DNA from 2 places in the Thalassotalea insulae genome. Region 1 is predicted to be linked to the other one. Evidence: riboswitches for the same ligand, from Rfam matches in the RefSeq annotation. Region 1 holds a riboswitch; the other holds the start of a gene.
The links. Region 1 has a riboswitch for cobalamin ahead of QQK06_RS15570 (TonB-dependent receptor domain-containing protein). Riboswitches for the same ligand answer to the same signal wherever they lie in the genome.
Positions count from the first base shown of each region.

Region 2: linked by a shared signal. The riboswitch ahead of QQK06_RS12985 (ABC transporter ATP-binding protein) and the one ahead of QQK06_RS15570 (TonB-dependent receptor domain-containing protein) in region 1 are both predicted to bind cobalamin.

Region 1 covers NZ_BSST01000001.1:3,461,751-3,469,318, forward strand. The annotation lists gene QQK06_RS15555 (YdbL family probable chaperone protein) at 106-483, opposite strand; gene QQK06_RS15560 (YnbE family lipoprotein) at 491-679, opposite strand; gene QQK06_RS15565 (intermembrane phospholipid transport protein YdbH family protein) at 789-3,287, opposite strand; cobalamin riboswitch at 3,673-3,804, shown strand; gene QQK06_RS15570 (TonB-dependent receptor domain-containing protein) at 3,860-5,731, shown strand; gene cobD (threonine-phosphate decarboxylase CobD) at 5,791-6,828, opposite strand; gene QQK06_RS15580 (cobalamin biosynthesis protein CobD/CbiB) at 6,836-7,568, opposite strand, start outside.
Region 2 covers NZ_BSST01000001.1:2,861,523-2,869,090, reverse strand. The annotation lists gene cobU (bifunctional adenosylcobinamide kinase/adenosylcobinamide-phosphate guanylyltransferase) at 1-412, opposite strand, end outside; gene QQK06_RS13000 (adenosylcobinamide-GDP ribazoletransferase) at 412-1,239, opposite strand; gene cobT (nicotinate-nucleotide--dimethylbenzimidazole phosphoribosyltransferase) at 1,239-2,318, opposite strand; gene QQK06_RS12990 (FecCD family ABC transporter permease) at 2,323-3,309, opposite strand; gene QQK06_RS12985 (ABC transporter ATP-binding protein) at 3,302-4,096, opposite strand; cobalamin riboswitch at 4,203-4,426, opposite strand; gene QQK06_RS12980 (ABC transporter substrate-binding protein) at 4,800-5,924, shown strand; gene QQK06_RS12975 (hypothetical protein) at 5,946-6,272, opposite strand; gene QQK06_RS12970 (hypothetical protein) at 6,351-6,665, opposite strand; gene QQK06_RS12965 (sensor histidine kinase) at 7,026-7,568, shown strand, end outside.

The sequences.
Region 1 (7,568 bases):
TTAAAAGAATATGCAGAGAATGGTCATTAGGCAAACTATTGCTATTACGCATGATGAGGAGCAACAGCTGTTGCTCCTCATAGACGTTATTTATTCGAGACAGGACTATTTACTGACCCAGTTGCCGGATTTATCTTTGACTAATTGACCGCTTGGCGTTTTGCTAATGTTGTGCGCACCGGCTACCTTCTCTATTTCAGCCAGAGAAACTTGCTGCTTGGTTGCTAGTTTTTGGTAGATATTTTTGCGCTTGGCATTAATTTCATCGACTAGGTTTTTTGCTGCTGTATCTGCATCGGTTTTAATTAATCCTACATAGCCATTACTTTGTTCACCAGCTATTTTTTGTGCTTTTAGTGCGCCGATATCTGTCGCTATGGCATGTTGAGATAATAACAAGCTCGCTAAAGCTAGCATAATAATGGCATTTAGTTGCCAAAGTGATTTGAATTGAAATATCTGAGTGATGTTGTTTGGCATCATAAGGCTCCTAAAATAATCCTGAATCTTCGGTGAGTACCTGATCTAATTCTTTTTCGATGGCGATTCTGACATCGACGGTAATATTCATATTAATTTCTATTGGCTTATCTGGCGCCTGCAATTGCACGGTTGGGCTGCATGCGATTAATAGCAGGGATAAACTGCAATAGGTAACGGATAACAAAGGTCGCAACATAGAATTTTCCTGTATAACAATAATCTTTCCTGATTAAGCCACTCATGGCTTTAAGAGTGTAGCAGTAATTATTTATTGCTTCAGCTGAATATTGGCTGAACAACGGATCTTAATCATCTTTGGCTGTAGAAATACCTTGGGTTAAGGCTTTTTGGTTGAGTAAGTAATAGAGCGCTTTAGGCGGCAAGGTGCCTGAAATTACCGGGTTGATAGCGATGCTCTTGCCATGATAAAGCGCTGGATTATGGCCGACGATCCGCATCGGCAGACGGTATGCACCTTCGGTATTTAGCGGCAAGTGAGCCTCGCCATTTGTTAGTGTTAATTCCTGATATTGGAAGTTTTCTAACGCCTGAAAAGCAATGTTCTTTTCAGTAAACGGTGTGTTGTCTCCTGGTTGCAAGTATCTGATTTTTCCGGATTTTGTTGCCGTTAAATTGGCATTTTGTATCGTCAGCGCATCTCGGCTTAGCTCAAACGGGATCGCGCCTGATAATTTGCCACTTGCCTGTAAGCCATCGATATTGAGCCAAGTAATTAGTTTGGTTAAGTCCAGCTGCTTTGTCTGCCATGCTAATTGCTGTTTCGTCTGAGTTAAATCCAGATTAGCTATTGATATTAAGTGTTCACCGCCAAATAAGGCAAAGCTCAATTTGGCATTACCTGATGCCAAATCATCATTCAAGCTGACATTGGCGCTGATATCTTCAATTGGAGGCAGGCTTGGGTTGCTAACTTGTTTAACCTTTATATTTACTTTGTGTCTGTCATTTGTAAGGTGCAGAAAATCTATCTCAGCTTGCGATATTTTCTGTTGGTAACTTATCGCATCCAATTGTTTGATGCTTAATGTGGAATCCGGATTTAACGTTTTTAGCCATTGCTGCCAGGAAAAATCGTTTGCCAATGACAAATCCGTCTGACCGGAAATATTAATATCAGCTTTACCTGCCGTTATTTGCTCAGTTGCCCAAAACCAGGAAACCGGCCACTTGCTAAGCTCAAGCCCGCTCGCTTGAATTTGATACCTTAATTCCTGATTGTTAGTGCTTTGCAGTTTAGTGAATACAGTATTTTCAGGTGGTGAATTATGAGGCTGTGTTTGACAGGATATTGCGGATGCCGGTATTTGCCATTGCCAGTCGCAGTGGCTTGCTAAAGGTTTTTCAGCAACATCAGTGATAAAGTTTAGTGCGCCTTTTAGCTGTAGCGAGTGCAATAGCTTTGAGTTAACTGGCTGGTTGGTATCAACTTTGATGATAAAGTTTTGCGGTTGTATTACCAGTTTTTTAATTTGTATTTCCTGAAACGATTGAATCGGCACAATCACATTTTTTGATTCTAGTAAGGAATCGTTAAAAGTGGCTGTGATTAGCTGGTCAGCTAGGATTGCATTTAACTGACTGGACAATAAAAGCTCACCGAGTTCAGTTGTTAGCGTCGTTTTTACTAACTGATTTGCTGCTAGCTTGGCAGTTATTTTTGCATCAGTGACGACTTGATCGTTGAGAGTGTTTATTGTCATTTTAGTTGGCTGCACGTTTAGGTGCTGGCCTTGGCCTTTAAGCTCGATATTTGGGCTTTGCACTAAGGTGATGTTTGGCTGCTGCCAATTTAGTGTGAGTGGCTTGTTGTTATTCAATGTTGCCTGCCATTTGATGTCGTTGGTAGTGCTTTTGATCTCGCTTGGTAATTGTTGGTTAAGAGTTAATAGCTGTTCAGCCCAGTTAAGCTGTAGTTGATTACTTTTAATTGTTATGTGGTTTTCTGGCAGGTATATATCGCTGAACTTCACACTGGCATCGGCGCTGACCAAAGCATCGAGCCAATTGCTTATTTCTCTAGGTTGTTCAGGCAAGCCTATTGTTGCATTTACTATTAGTTGGCCATTCGCCATTTGGATTTCAGGGAGCTTGATGTTGCTAAGTTGCTTTAACGCTGGAATTATCTGCTGATCGAGACTCATTGATAGCTTGAGTGGCGTCTCGCTGTGAGTCGCTTGGTCATAGTGTAATTGCAACTCTTGCTGAGCGAGTTTTACCATTAAGATGAGCGGTTGATTTATGCCTATGTTTGTTAATCGAGCCTCAAGCGGATAGCGGGATTGTTTAACATAAAGCAGACCGTCAAGCGTGATAAGGTTTTGAGAGGTGGTGAATGTTCCGTTAAAGCGAAAATCATTAATTTGCACTTCTGTATGATTAATTTTGAGATTAATGGGGAGAGGATTAATAGCTGTTATCGGCAGTTGAAATGGCTGGTTGTCGAGGGCATTGCGACTATCACTGTCCTTAACGGTGACTTTAAGGGTGTCGAGTTGCCAGCTAAGCTCTCGATAGCGATAAGGGATGGCCAGCTCATTGAGCTTAACTTTGGTGCCAGCGTTATTTTCTAGCGTTACTTGCGTAATATTTATGCCTGAGAGTGTGGGGTAATTAATAACTAGTTCATTAATAGCCCAAGGAGCTGGCAGGTAGTGCGATATTAATTTTTTGATAATAACAGGACTGGCAAGCCACAACAGAAGCAGACTCAGTAGCAAGATTAACGCTATTATTTTAATTACCTTGTTAATATGTAATGGCTGATTGGCTTGTTGTGTTGTCACTGTCCTTAGGATCCGATTTTTCTTCAGAGCTTATAAATACCAGCTTATCATTTATTTAACTTCTAGTAAGCTAGGCCATTGATAAATAAAAATGTTGCTATGGTAATAAGAGCATGTATCACCAGTATGGATGTTGGTGTTGAGCTTCCATGGAAGGACTTGTAGCGTTTTGCTCGTTTACCGAGCAACAGCTATTGGAAACATCGTCTTTATTTAAGATGAGATTAAACAGTTGCTATTTTTTGCTAGATGGTGATAATCGCGCCATTAGTTTTTTAACACGCCTTTGAATATTCAGTTATTCACTAATAATAATTTCTACATTGCTATCACTAACGCTGGTCGTTATCGGTAATGTGTTTGTGTTATAGGGCTAAGCGCTAGTGCTGCTTGAATTTCTTTAAGTGGCATATTTTACAGCGAGTTTAAGGGAAGAAGATGAGAATTCTTCACTGCCCCCGCAACGGTAATTGCAGTTTTTCTGCATAAGTCCGAGCACTTAAATTTGCTTAACTAACACTGCTTAAATGTGGTGATCACTATGATGCGGAGGGCATCATTAAAGAGGTCATATGAATCTTAAACAACATAAAACTTTTATTAAATCTGTGCTGGCACTTGCGATTGTCGGTACCATCTCTGCAACTGTCAACGCTACTACTAACCCTGATACTGCGACTACCGATGAACTGGAAACCATTACCGTAACTGCGTCTCGCTCGCCAATGAGTATTGCTGACTCTTTAGCGAGCCAGGTGGTGATCACTCGTGCAGATATTGAGCGCATTCAGCCAAAATCCGTGCTGGATCTATTAACATCTGTTGCCGGTATCGACATGTCTACCAATGGCGGTCGTGGTCAGAACTCATCGGTTTATATGCGCGGCGCTAACTCCGGCCATACTTTGGTGTTGCTAAATGGTGTGCGTATTAGTTCGGCAACCTTAGGTTCGACTAATGTTCAGGATATTGCGCCAGAGTTGATTGAGCGCATTGAAATTGTTAAAGGTCCGCGGGCAGCGCTTTGGGGATCAGATGCTATCGGCGGTGTTATTCAAATTTTTACCCGTAAACTGGCAGGCGGTGAACACCAGCTTAGTGCCGGCTTAGGTAGTCAGGGATATAAGCTGTTTAATGGCAGTGTCGGTTTAAGTCATGGCGATGGTGCCACCAGCTTTAGTGTATCGCATGAAAAAAGTGACGGTTTTGATGTCAAAGATGACAGTGAAACTGATGAAGATGGTTATCGCTATGACTCCTTCGCTGTTAATGGGCAGCAAAAAGTAAATTCAGCATTATCACTAAATTGGCTTGCTCAGGTCGATCAAGGAGAAACGGAATATGATTCTGGGGGAGCTAATCAGAGTGACGTAAATAACCATGTTTGGCATTTGGGTGCGAAACTAAACTGGCTGGCGTCAGGCATTGCGAATGTGACTGAATTTGGTGTTAGCCAAAATCGTACTTCCAGTATTGGTTACGGTAACGGAACTCGCAAAAGTGAGGGGCTTCAGTATGACTCTCGTCGTCAGCAATATTCGTTATTAAATAGCAGTAAATTGTCACAGCAATGGCATTTAAACCTTGGGGCTGATTTTTATCAGGAAACCCTAAAAGGAGATGCGCAGTATGATAGAACCGAACGTGATGTTTCCGGTGTCTTTGCTCATGCCATGTATCATCAGGATAAATTCTCATTTGAATTAGCGACCCGCTATGATGATGTCGAAGGTATTGATTCTGAGACTACCTATAATACCAGTGCTGGTTATCAGTTAACTGAACATACTAAGGTCAGTGTCTCTGCCGGAACCGGTTTTAAAGCGCCGACATTTAATGATTTATACTATCCACTAGGTTGGAACTATATAGGTAATCCAGAATTAGTGTCGGAAACCTCAACCAGCTACGAATTTAGTGTCAGTAGTTATTTTGAGAGTGTTTCATTGGTGTTTAACCTTTATCAAACGGATATCGAGCAGTTAATAGACTGGAGTGGTAGTACAGAAGAAGGCTACGTAACTCCTGTTAATGTTGATGATGTTGAAATTCAAGGTGCTGAATTAGGTATTAACTATCAGGGGTTTGGCGGTGTGCATAAGCTTAATGTCAGTTATATTGAAGCAGAAGATGCCTCGACCGGTAAACAGTTGGGACGTCGCGCTAAACATCATTTGAGTTATCAATTTGATAAGACCTTAGGTAATGCGGATGTTTATGCTGAAGTGCAGTTTAAGGGGAAACGCTATGATTACCCTTATGGAGGAGGGGCAGTAAAGCTTGATGGTTATTCACTGGTCAATTTAGGTGTAAATTATGCTCTATCTAATAAGGTGAAGCTACAGGCTAAAATCAATAACGCTTTTAAGCATTCTTATCAAAATACTGATGGTTACTTTACACAAGGCAGAGTGGTGTATTTCGGCATCAGTTATCAGAACTAATTCTGATTAATAATGAGAAAATCCCGTATTAGTGGTAATAACTAATACGGGATTTTTTATTAGTCAAGAAGTAACTTTTTGGCTTTTTGACAACTCTGCGTTAAACGGGGGATTTGTTCTGAGGTGGCGATGCCAAACCTTAAGCTGTCCTGCTCATCAGTCAGGCGACAATATAAGCCCTGCTGACATAATAAATGGTATAATTTAGGCGCATCACTTGGCTGTTTAAAGCGTAAGGTCAGAAATAAGTCCGTGCCTTTTATTTCATCGGATAAATGTCCATTAAAAACCTTCTCTAATACGATTTGCTGTTGCTGTCTTAAATGTTGTAATTGTTGCTTTTGCTGAGCCTGCCATTTTATATCAGTTAATGCCTGTTCGGCGATAAATTGCGCCGGGCCGTTAACTTGCCACGGTGACTGACAGCGTTTAAATGAATCGCACCAAGTGCTATCTGCGATTAAAAAGCCAATCCGTAGTCCGGCTAGGCCAAAAAATTTGCCAAACGAGCGTAATGCCAGTGTATGCTCATCGGTTATTGGTGAAGCCAGCGATTCATCAGGCATAACATCGATAAATGCTTCATCAACTATTAACAAGCCATCGAGTTTTTGCATTTGTCTTCGATAGCTAAGCAGTTCCTGCCGAGTAAAAAACTTTCCGGTTGGATTATTCGGATTGATCACTACCAGTACCGAATGTGGAGTGAGCTCAGCAAGTGGTGGTAGTTCATCTTGATAATACATTAGCTGAAAACCTGCCTGTTGCCAGGCGTAGGCATGCTCTTTGTAACCGCGCTCAGGCAAATAAACATGCTCCCCTTTAGGCTGATGTAGTCGATATAACTGAGGCAAAGCACTAATGACGGCCTGACTGCCATTGGTAACGACCAGTTGTTGACAGCGATAATAATCTTGGGCGGCGATGATTAATTTTTCACTAAGTTGTGGCAACTGCTGCCAAATGGCTAACGGGATCTCCTTAGGAATTGGATAACTTAATGGTGCAATACCGGTTGATAAGTCGAGCCAGTCACTTACTGGAATATTGTATTGTTTTGCTATCTGGTTAAGCTGGCCGCCGTGAATTAAGGTCATAGGTGCTTTAATAATAATGAAATATTAAAATTGTTAACTGATAAATAAAGGTGGTAATGACTAATAGCATACTGGCATTGGTGACAATTGTTAAACTGGCTTTGATGTCTTGAGCCTGCACTGGCCTTCCTTGCCCTAAAGTTACCGAGTTGAGTTGTTGGCCGTGATAATTTGCCGTGCCGCCAAGCTGGCGTTTTAAAACGGTTGCTCCAGCGGCCATTACCCAGCCGCCATTATGGCTTTTATAACTATTACCTTGCTGGTAGGCGTTACTTAGCGCTTGTTTAAGGTTACCTTGCATTGCATAGAGCACAGTACAAATTTTTCCTGAAATAAAACCAAGTAAGTCATCGAGTTTGGCACTGGCATAGCCAAAATGTAGATAGCGCGGCGTTTTATAACCCCACATTGCATCTAAGGTATTGGCCAGTCGGTGGATGATCACCAGCGGGGCTCCGCCAATCAGGTAACAAACTAATGAGGCGATAACCGCATCATGGCCGTTTTCCAGCATGGATTCTACTGTTGCACGCGCGATTTCCTGCTCTGATAGCTTGTTGGTATCTCGGCTGACAATATAGCCGGTAAAGTGACGGGCGCTGGCAATATCGTTATTAGCTAGTGGCCGGTATATTTGCATTGCGTGCTGGTGCAGGCTGTTAAGGCCGAGCGCCAGGTACAGTATTGTGGCATCACAGAGCAGTTGCCAGTACCAGTTAAGGTTTGACAGCAAATAAAAA
Region 2 (7,568 bases), 600 kb from region 1:
CTAAAGTAATATTGGCAGGATGTTGACTTAATAGCTGTACTAAACTTGCCACCTGTTGATGTAAATAGTCACCTAAATACTGAGCATTTTCAGCTTGTGTTCGCTTTTGCCTCAATAACGCCGTGCTTAGTTGATTACTGAGCCATAAGGTTAAACAGTCAATTAAGATCACATCCCCCACCACTAGTTCTGCTAATGGTTGCTCCAATGCCTTTGGGCATTCAATCAACTGCCATGCCTGATGCTGGCGTAACTTTTGATGGTGTGCAATACGCTGTTTCATGCCACGGTCTAATGGTTCAGCTGTCGCAATATAGATGGGCACTTGTCCAGCGGATAATTGCGCCAGCACTGATTTTTCGGCAAACGACGACTTACCTGAGCGAGCGCCGCCCAAGACTAAATGCAACATTAGCTCGATCCTTGGGTAAATAGATGACTGACAACAACCAGATAAATCAATAACTCACTTAACTGTTGCGCTGCCCCCAAACAATCACCGGTAAAACCGCCGAGGCGCGCAATTAACCAGCGACGAAAAATCCCTCGAAAGAGCATTAAAATTAGTACCAGTTTTACCAGTAACCAATAAAACCCGACGATATTATTAAATAAAATAACGGCAGAGATTAGCGCGACAGAAAATAAAATAACTAACTCTTGCTGACTTTGCTTAGTAGCCAACGGCTTGCTTTTACTTAGCTTAGTATCACTGACGTAAGGGGTGTTATAAATAAAGCTGGCGGCCAGTGCACGTGATAACGAATAAGCGACAATGACACTAGGAAGTAAAAGCGTCTGCTGAGCTAGATTAAGCCACAATACGAATTTCAGCGCCAATGCCAGTAATAAGCTAATAGCGCCAAAGGTCCCTATGCGGCTGTCTTTCATAATAGTAAGTCTTGCCTGTGGACTATAACCGCCACCAATACCGTCTGCCATATCCGCTAACCCGTCTTCATGAAATGCCCCGGTAAGTAAAACACTAATGATCAAGGTTAATACCAGCGCTAACGCTATCGGAAACAACATAGCCAATAGTTGATAGCTAAATGCCACCAGCAAACCTAACAATAAGCCAACAAGCGAAAAATAACGATTAGCCTGATTCATTCGCTGTTCAGAATAAATCAGCCCACCACCGACTGGTAAGCGGGTAAAAAACATTATCGCCAAGCACAATAACTGCCATTGCCGTCTGATTTCTACTTGCCGTCGACGACTTAACAGCACCGCCATTAAACAGTCACTCCGGCACTTTCAAAACTTGCCATTTCATTGTAAAAACTAGCGGCCGCTTGTACTAATGGCAGTGCCAATGCAGCGCCAGTACCTTCACCTAAGCGCAAATCTAATGATAATAAAGGCGTCACGTTAAAGTAAGCCAACATCTTTTTATGCGCCAGCTCATTCGACTGGTGCGCAAAAATAAAATAATCACTGACCTCAGGATACAGTTTTGCAGCGACTAATGCCGCACTGGTAACAATAAAGCCATCAACTAAAATCACCATCTTAGCCTGTGCCGCTGCTAACATAGCGCCAACAATCTGCACAATTTCAAAGCCGCCAAGCTCAGCTAAAACATCCATAGGCTCAAACGTCTCTACTGCTTGTTGTGCCCGTTCGACTGCCTGAGCAACCAATGCTTTTTTTCGGGTTAACTGTTCTGAGCTAATACCGGTGCCCTGGCCAACACTATCTTGTACATTTTCCCCGGTTAATGCGATATAGATTGCTGAAGCCGCGCTGGTATTGGCTATGCCCATTTCACCAAAAATCAGCAGATTACAACCAGTTGTTCGAATCGACGATACTATCTGCTGACCATAAGCAATCCCTTGCTCCACTTGCGCCATCGTCATCGCCGCCCGTTGACTGATATCCTCAGTGCCTGCGCCTAAACGCTGCTCAATAAAATCTGCCGATAACGATTTTTCTTTGACGGTTAAAGGAGTTTGAATACCTGCATCTACCACTTTCAACGCGATATTATTATCGCGGCAAAAGCAGTTAATCGCCGCGCCCCCTTGGAGAAAGTTTAAGACCATCTGCCGAGTAACATCACTGGGTGCTATGCTGACATTTTGCTGAGCAATGCCATGATCCCCAGCAAAAACTATCGCAGTTGGCTGGTTAATTTCAATACGCTGGCAAAACTCTCCACTAGCGACACTTTGAATTAACGCCAATTGTTGTGCCACTTGCTCTAATAAACCCAGTGAGCCTGGTGGTTTAGTTTTATTAATAATTTTATCTTGTATCGCGTGCAAAAAAGCACTCGATTTAGGTGACACTAACGAATCAATAGTAAACACTTACTCACATCCTACGCATTATAATTAGAAAGAAAACACTACCAATAACTGATGTGATCACACCAATAGGTATTTCTTGTCCTGCCACCACAGTACGTGCAATGACATCAACCCAGATCAAAAAGCAACCACCGACTAAGCCAGAGCAAATTAATAATTTTGCTGTAGTTTTACCGATAAAGGGACGAACAATATGAGGGATCATTAAGCCAACAAAACCAATACCGCCACAATAAGAAACAATCACCGCTGTCATTGCTGCACAGATCACTAGCGCCATTAACCTTAATTTGGCGACATTAATTCCAAGCGTGCGGGCACTTTCATCACTTAACAGCAAGGCGTCAAGCTGACGAGCAAATAACAACGCAATCAAAGTACAAGATAAAACCACCGGAACAATCCAGGCAAGCGCCTGATAATCCGCTCGAGCTAACGATCCCATCATCCAGAAAATCACCCGATTGCTAGCAAATGCTTCACCAAAATAGAGAATAAAGCTAGTAATAGAACTTAGCAAAAACGACACCGCCACCCCGGCCAATAGCAAATGTTCCACTCGGCGCCAGTTATTATTCATTATAATCACTACGACAATTGCTACCGCAAATAACGCCCCTAAAAATGCCGCTAATGGCAATGAAAATGCCTGTAAATATTGAGGTAGTAAACCTGAAATAGTCGCCCCTAACCCTGCACCAGCAACAATACCAAACAAGTAAGGATCGGCTAATGGATTGCGAGTAACATTTTGCATCAAGGCCCCAGCAGCCGCTAAAGCAAATCCAGCAAGAAAGCCCATGATTATTCGTGGAAAACGAATTTCGAGCAAAATAGTGTGATAAATGGGTCGTTGGCACTGGTCAGATAAACACTGCCAGACATTAGCAAAATCAAGCTCTGCGGTGCCAAAGCCCATAGAAGCAACGAATGAGCCAAGCACTAATACGGCGATAATAGCAAAGCGCGAGTAATACTTAGTACTATTCATGGTTCGCTTCCTCGTCAATCATTGCATAGGTCACACGCACTTTTTCGGTCAACGGATTACGATCCACTAAACAATCAAGATGAAAAACTTCTTTTAACCGTGACGCTTGCAGCACGATATCTGGCGTATCACATGCTAGCACCTGACCGCCTGATAGCAGCAGTAACCTATCGCAATATTGCGCCGCCAAATTCAAATCATGAATGGTCATGATCAATGTTAGCCCTAGTTTTTTTACCATGGATAAAATTTGATGCTGATAAAAAACATCGAGGTGATTCGTGGGTTCGTCCATGATCAACACCTGAGGACGCTGCACAATAGCACGGGCGATTAAACAGCGTTGCTGTTCCCCACCAGATAAAGTATTAAATACCTGATGCTGTTTATCTAATAAGTCGACGGTCGTTAGCGCCTGTGCAATTAACTGACGATCTTGATCCGTATTTCTGGCAAATAAAGTTTTATAAGGGATCAGCCCCATATTAACGATATCCAGTACCGTCAAGTTAAAGACAGCTTCGTGCAACTGACTGACCACTGCAATTTTTTGCGCCACTTCTCTACGATCGAACAAATCTAATGGCATACCATCGAGTAACACCTGACCGGAAGATAACGGGTACTCCTGATACAAACACTTTAACAGCGAAGTTTTTCCGGCACCATTAGGCCCGACAATACCAAAAGTTTCATTTTTCGCGACTGTAAAACTGACATCTTCCACTATGGTTTTACCATCGATTTGCCAGTTAATATTTTGTGCTTGTATTTGAACAGCTGTCATAAGAACCACATCAACAACAATATGAGTGCGGCAGGAAAGGAAATATTAAACAGTAATAGCGTTAACTATCACTTAAGAATATAGCCACCATGTTACCCGCACGGTTTATTTGTCTTTCATTCTGGCAGGTCTCCTGACTTATAGAGATATCCCAAATTTGACCTTCCCAGCCTAACAATCAGGCCAGTGGATAATAAATTCAGCTCTACTTACAGTTGCGGGAACAGTTGTGGACTAATATCTTAAGCTCATCAGCCAATGGATACGCACCACATTCCCTTTTAAGTTGTTTAGTCACACTAAACAAACACCAGAAATTCGCGCTACTTTAGCACAGTAATTTATAGACTGCTATAGTTTAGCTATATAGACGTCTAAAATGTATTTCGGCGATAAAAAACCTCGTCTAAATGGCGAGGTTTTACTATTCAAGCCGTTTGATAAACATCATTACTTATGCAACATTTGTCGGCTCTATGTTAATGCAAACTTCACTGAGTAAAGTAATGGGAAACTCTCCTATGATAGGCATGTTGTTTGCTCCCCCCTTTATCTGGAGTAATATAAGCACAATAACTGATAGAACCTACCGCAATTAAGAACCCAAAAGTTCGAATAAGTTGCTCTCTCTAATAAAGTACTAATTTGTTAATTTATGGATTTTGATGTTTACTTAATCTAAAGACAACTTAACAGTACTGTTTTGCCCAATAATATTGTGATAAAAAATTACTCAATTGTATTATCGCTGATATGCTTTCTTAGTATTTGCTCATACAGCTATGCTACGTCTCCTCAAGTCACCTTTATCATTCCCGATCAGAAAGGCCCAATATTTTGGCAACGTGTAGCGCAAATCAGCCAAGCAGCAGCCGACAGCCTCAATATAAAACTCAAGCTTATTAATACTGATCCGAATCGCTTTGCCTTAAAAGAAACCATTCACCAGGTAATCAATAGTAGGAACCATCCTGATTATCTTATTTTCAGACCTTTCTTAGGTAATACTGAAGCAATATTTAAACTATTAGAACACGCCAAAATTCCTTTCATTACATTAGAACAAGCTTTTCACGGTGATATTCGACAACGACTCGGAGACCCTCAGGAGAAATACCAATATTGGATTGGGCAAATCAATTATGACAACAAGACGGGTGGAAAATTACTACTTAACGCATTAATTAGCGCGTACAAACAACAACAATCAAACCAAGAAATTCATATTGTTGGCATCGGTGGTGATTTTGATGAAGTGGGCTCCGCTCGTCAGTACGCACTCGAACAACTAAAAAACTCCCCACCAGAACAAGGCATATTCGTTGAACAAATATTTCCAATGTATTGGAATCCATTGTTAATTACTGAACGCTTACCTATGATTAAAAAGCGCTACCCAAAAGCAAACATCTATTGGTGTGTTGGGGATCAACTGGCATTGGAACTATTACGTTTACATCAGAAAAGTTCATCCTCACCTATTATAATTGGTGGCTTCGACTGGTTACCACAAGCACTAGAGAAAATTGAACAAGGAGATATTACGGCCTCAGTGGGTGGCCACCTGTTTATGGTCGCCAATGCATTAGTGAAGATTATTGATTTGCAGCAAGGCATTAACCGCTTTTTACCATCCGTTGTTCATCAGTATGAGATCATCGATAGTAGTAATGTTGCTCAGTTCAAGCAATTTTTTGTTGAACAACAATGGAGCAAAATAAATTTTAGCCAATTTCTTCTATCAAAAAATCCACATGCCCCGGCATTGACGGTTAACAATATGCTAGCCCAATTCCCCCGAAAAGTAGCTCACACAGCAAAAGAGTGACCGACAAAGCATCACAAAGAATTACTTTACCAACTGTAAAATCGTTTGAGGTTCAGGTTGTTCAATCATCACTTTCTGCGAGATTAGTTTACCGTGTTTAAAACGGTCAAAATGTGCTTGCTTAGCACCTAACTGACGACAAAACTCTTTAAATACCTGAAAATCTTGTCCAGTAAACTGTTCTTGTTCTCGAGTCATTAACCCATCGACATAAACGTTATCTCCATTAACGTTAAAGTTAGCTATTGCACTATATTGATCACCATAGCGTTTTGTTCTTATTGCTCTTACCGATTTGATTTCAAAAATCCAGTCACCTAATTCAATATAACGGGGCATGGTTGTCATTGCTAATACCTTAAAAAAAGGTCGGTTACAGGCTGGGAGTGTAACCGACAAAGATAGGGAGAAATATACAGAGATTATTTACTTGCTAGCTAATGCTAAATATTGATTAAATTCTTCTTCACTAACACCAAGGTCAGCATTTTTATCAATTTTAGTGAACGCACTAACTAACGCCGATTTTTTAGACGATTTTAATTCTTCTTCACTTAATAAGCCGTTACTGTCTTTATCAAACTGTTTAATTAACGCCGAAAACTCGCCTACTTGAGAAGTTAACGTTTCCGCTTTAACCGGCACAACTTTCGCTTCATTTGCACTAGCATCAACCGCCAGCGCACCGATAATAGAAATAGCTACTACTGCCGTCACTTTTTTTATACTAATTGCTTCCATTATGGATTCCTTATTGAAATTTAATAGATTAAAACCTAGCCAAATATTTTAGCTTCACCACAACAAAGCACAGGGTGTACCATGTTTTTAACCTATTGTTTTGATTGGAATTTATCAAAATTTTCATTTAATCCATTTAAAATACTGTCGCCAATTAGCAACAACAAAATAAGTAAAAAGAAAATAATCCGCTAACATTTAAACGCACGGATAAAAACCTACTTATTTATCAAAAACTTAAAAGAGAAACACCATAAAAAAAACACTGTCTCCAGATAGAGACAGTGTTGTTATTAACAAGAAAATACCGTAAAAAAGAAGCTGCTAACTTTTCATTTTCATTCAGGAAACAACTTGCTTGTGAGCGGTTCATTCAAAAACATTATTACTCACTATATTAACGTGCTGTTTTTAAGAGGTTTATCAATAAAAACCTTAACATTATTGGGCTTTAGTCTAGTATTGCTACCGTTGATCATCGCACTACTGTACAGTTCCAGCCAGGTAAACCATCTCGCACAACAAGGCAGCCAGGCCATTTTCAATGTTGCTGAATTAGTAGAAACTAATCGTCAACTCAGTGCGTCAGCCAACAAAATGCAACGCTTTGCCGGCCAGTACATCGTACTCCAAGAATCAGGGTTGTTGACCTTCTACCAGGAAAATAAATCGGACTTTACCGAATTGCTGACAAATAAAGCAGCTCAATACCAACAAGCAGAACTTAATCGCTTAAGTACTCAAATTATTAGTCACATCAAGGCCATAGATAAGCTGCTGAGCGAAAAAGCCAATCAACAACAAACACTGTCGGACATTGAACAAAAATTTAAAAGCATCAGCCAGGATATGCAGCAAATCGAACTACTCAGCGACCAGCTAATCAACCAGCAGGTGGAATAC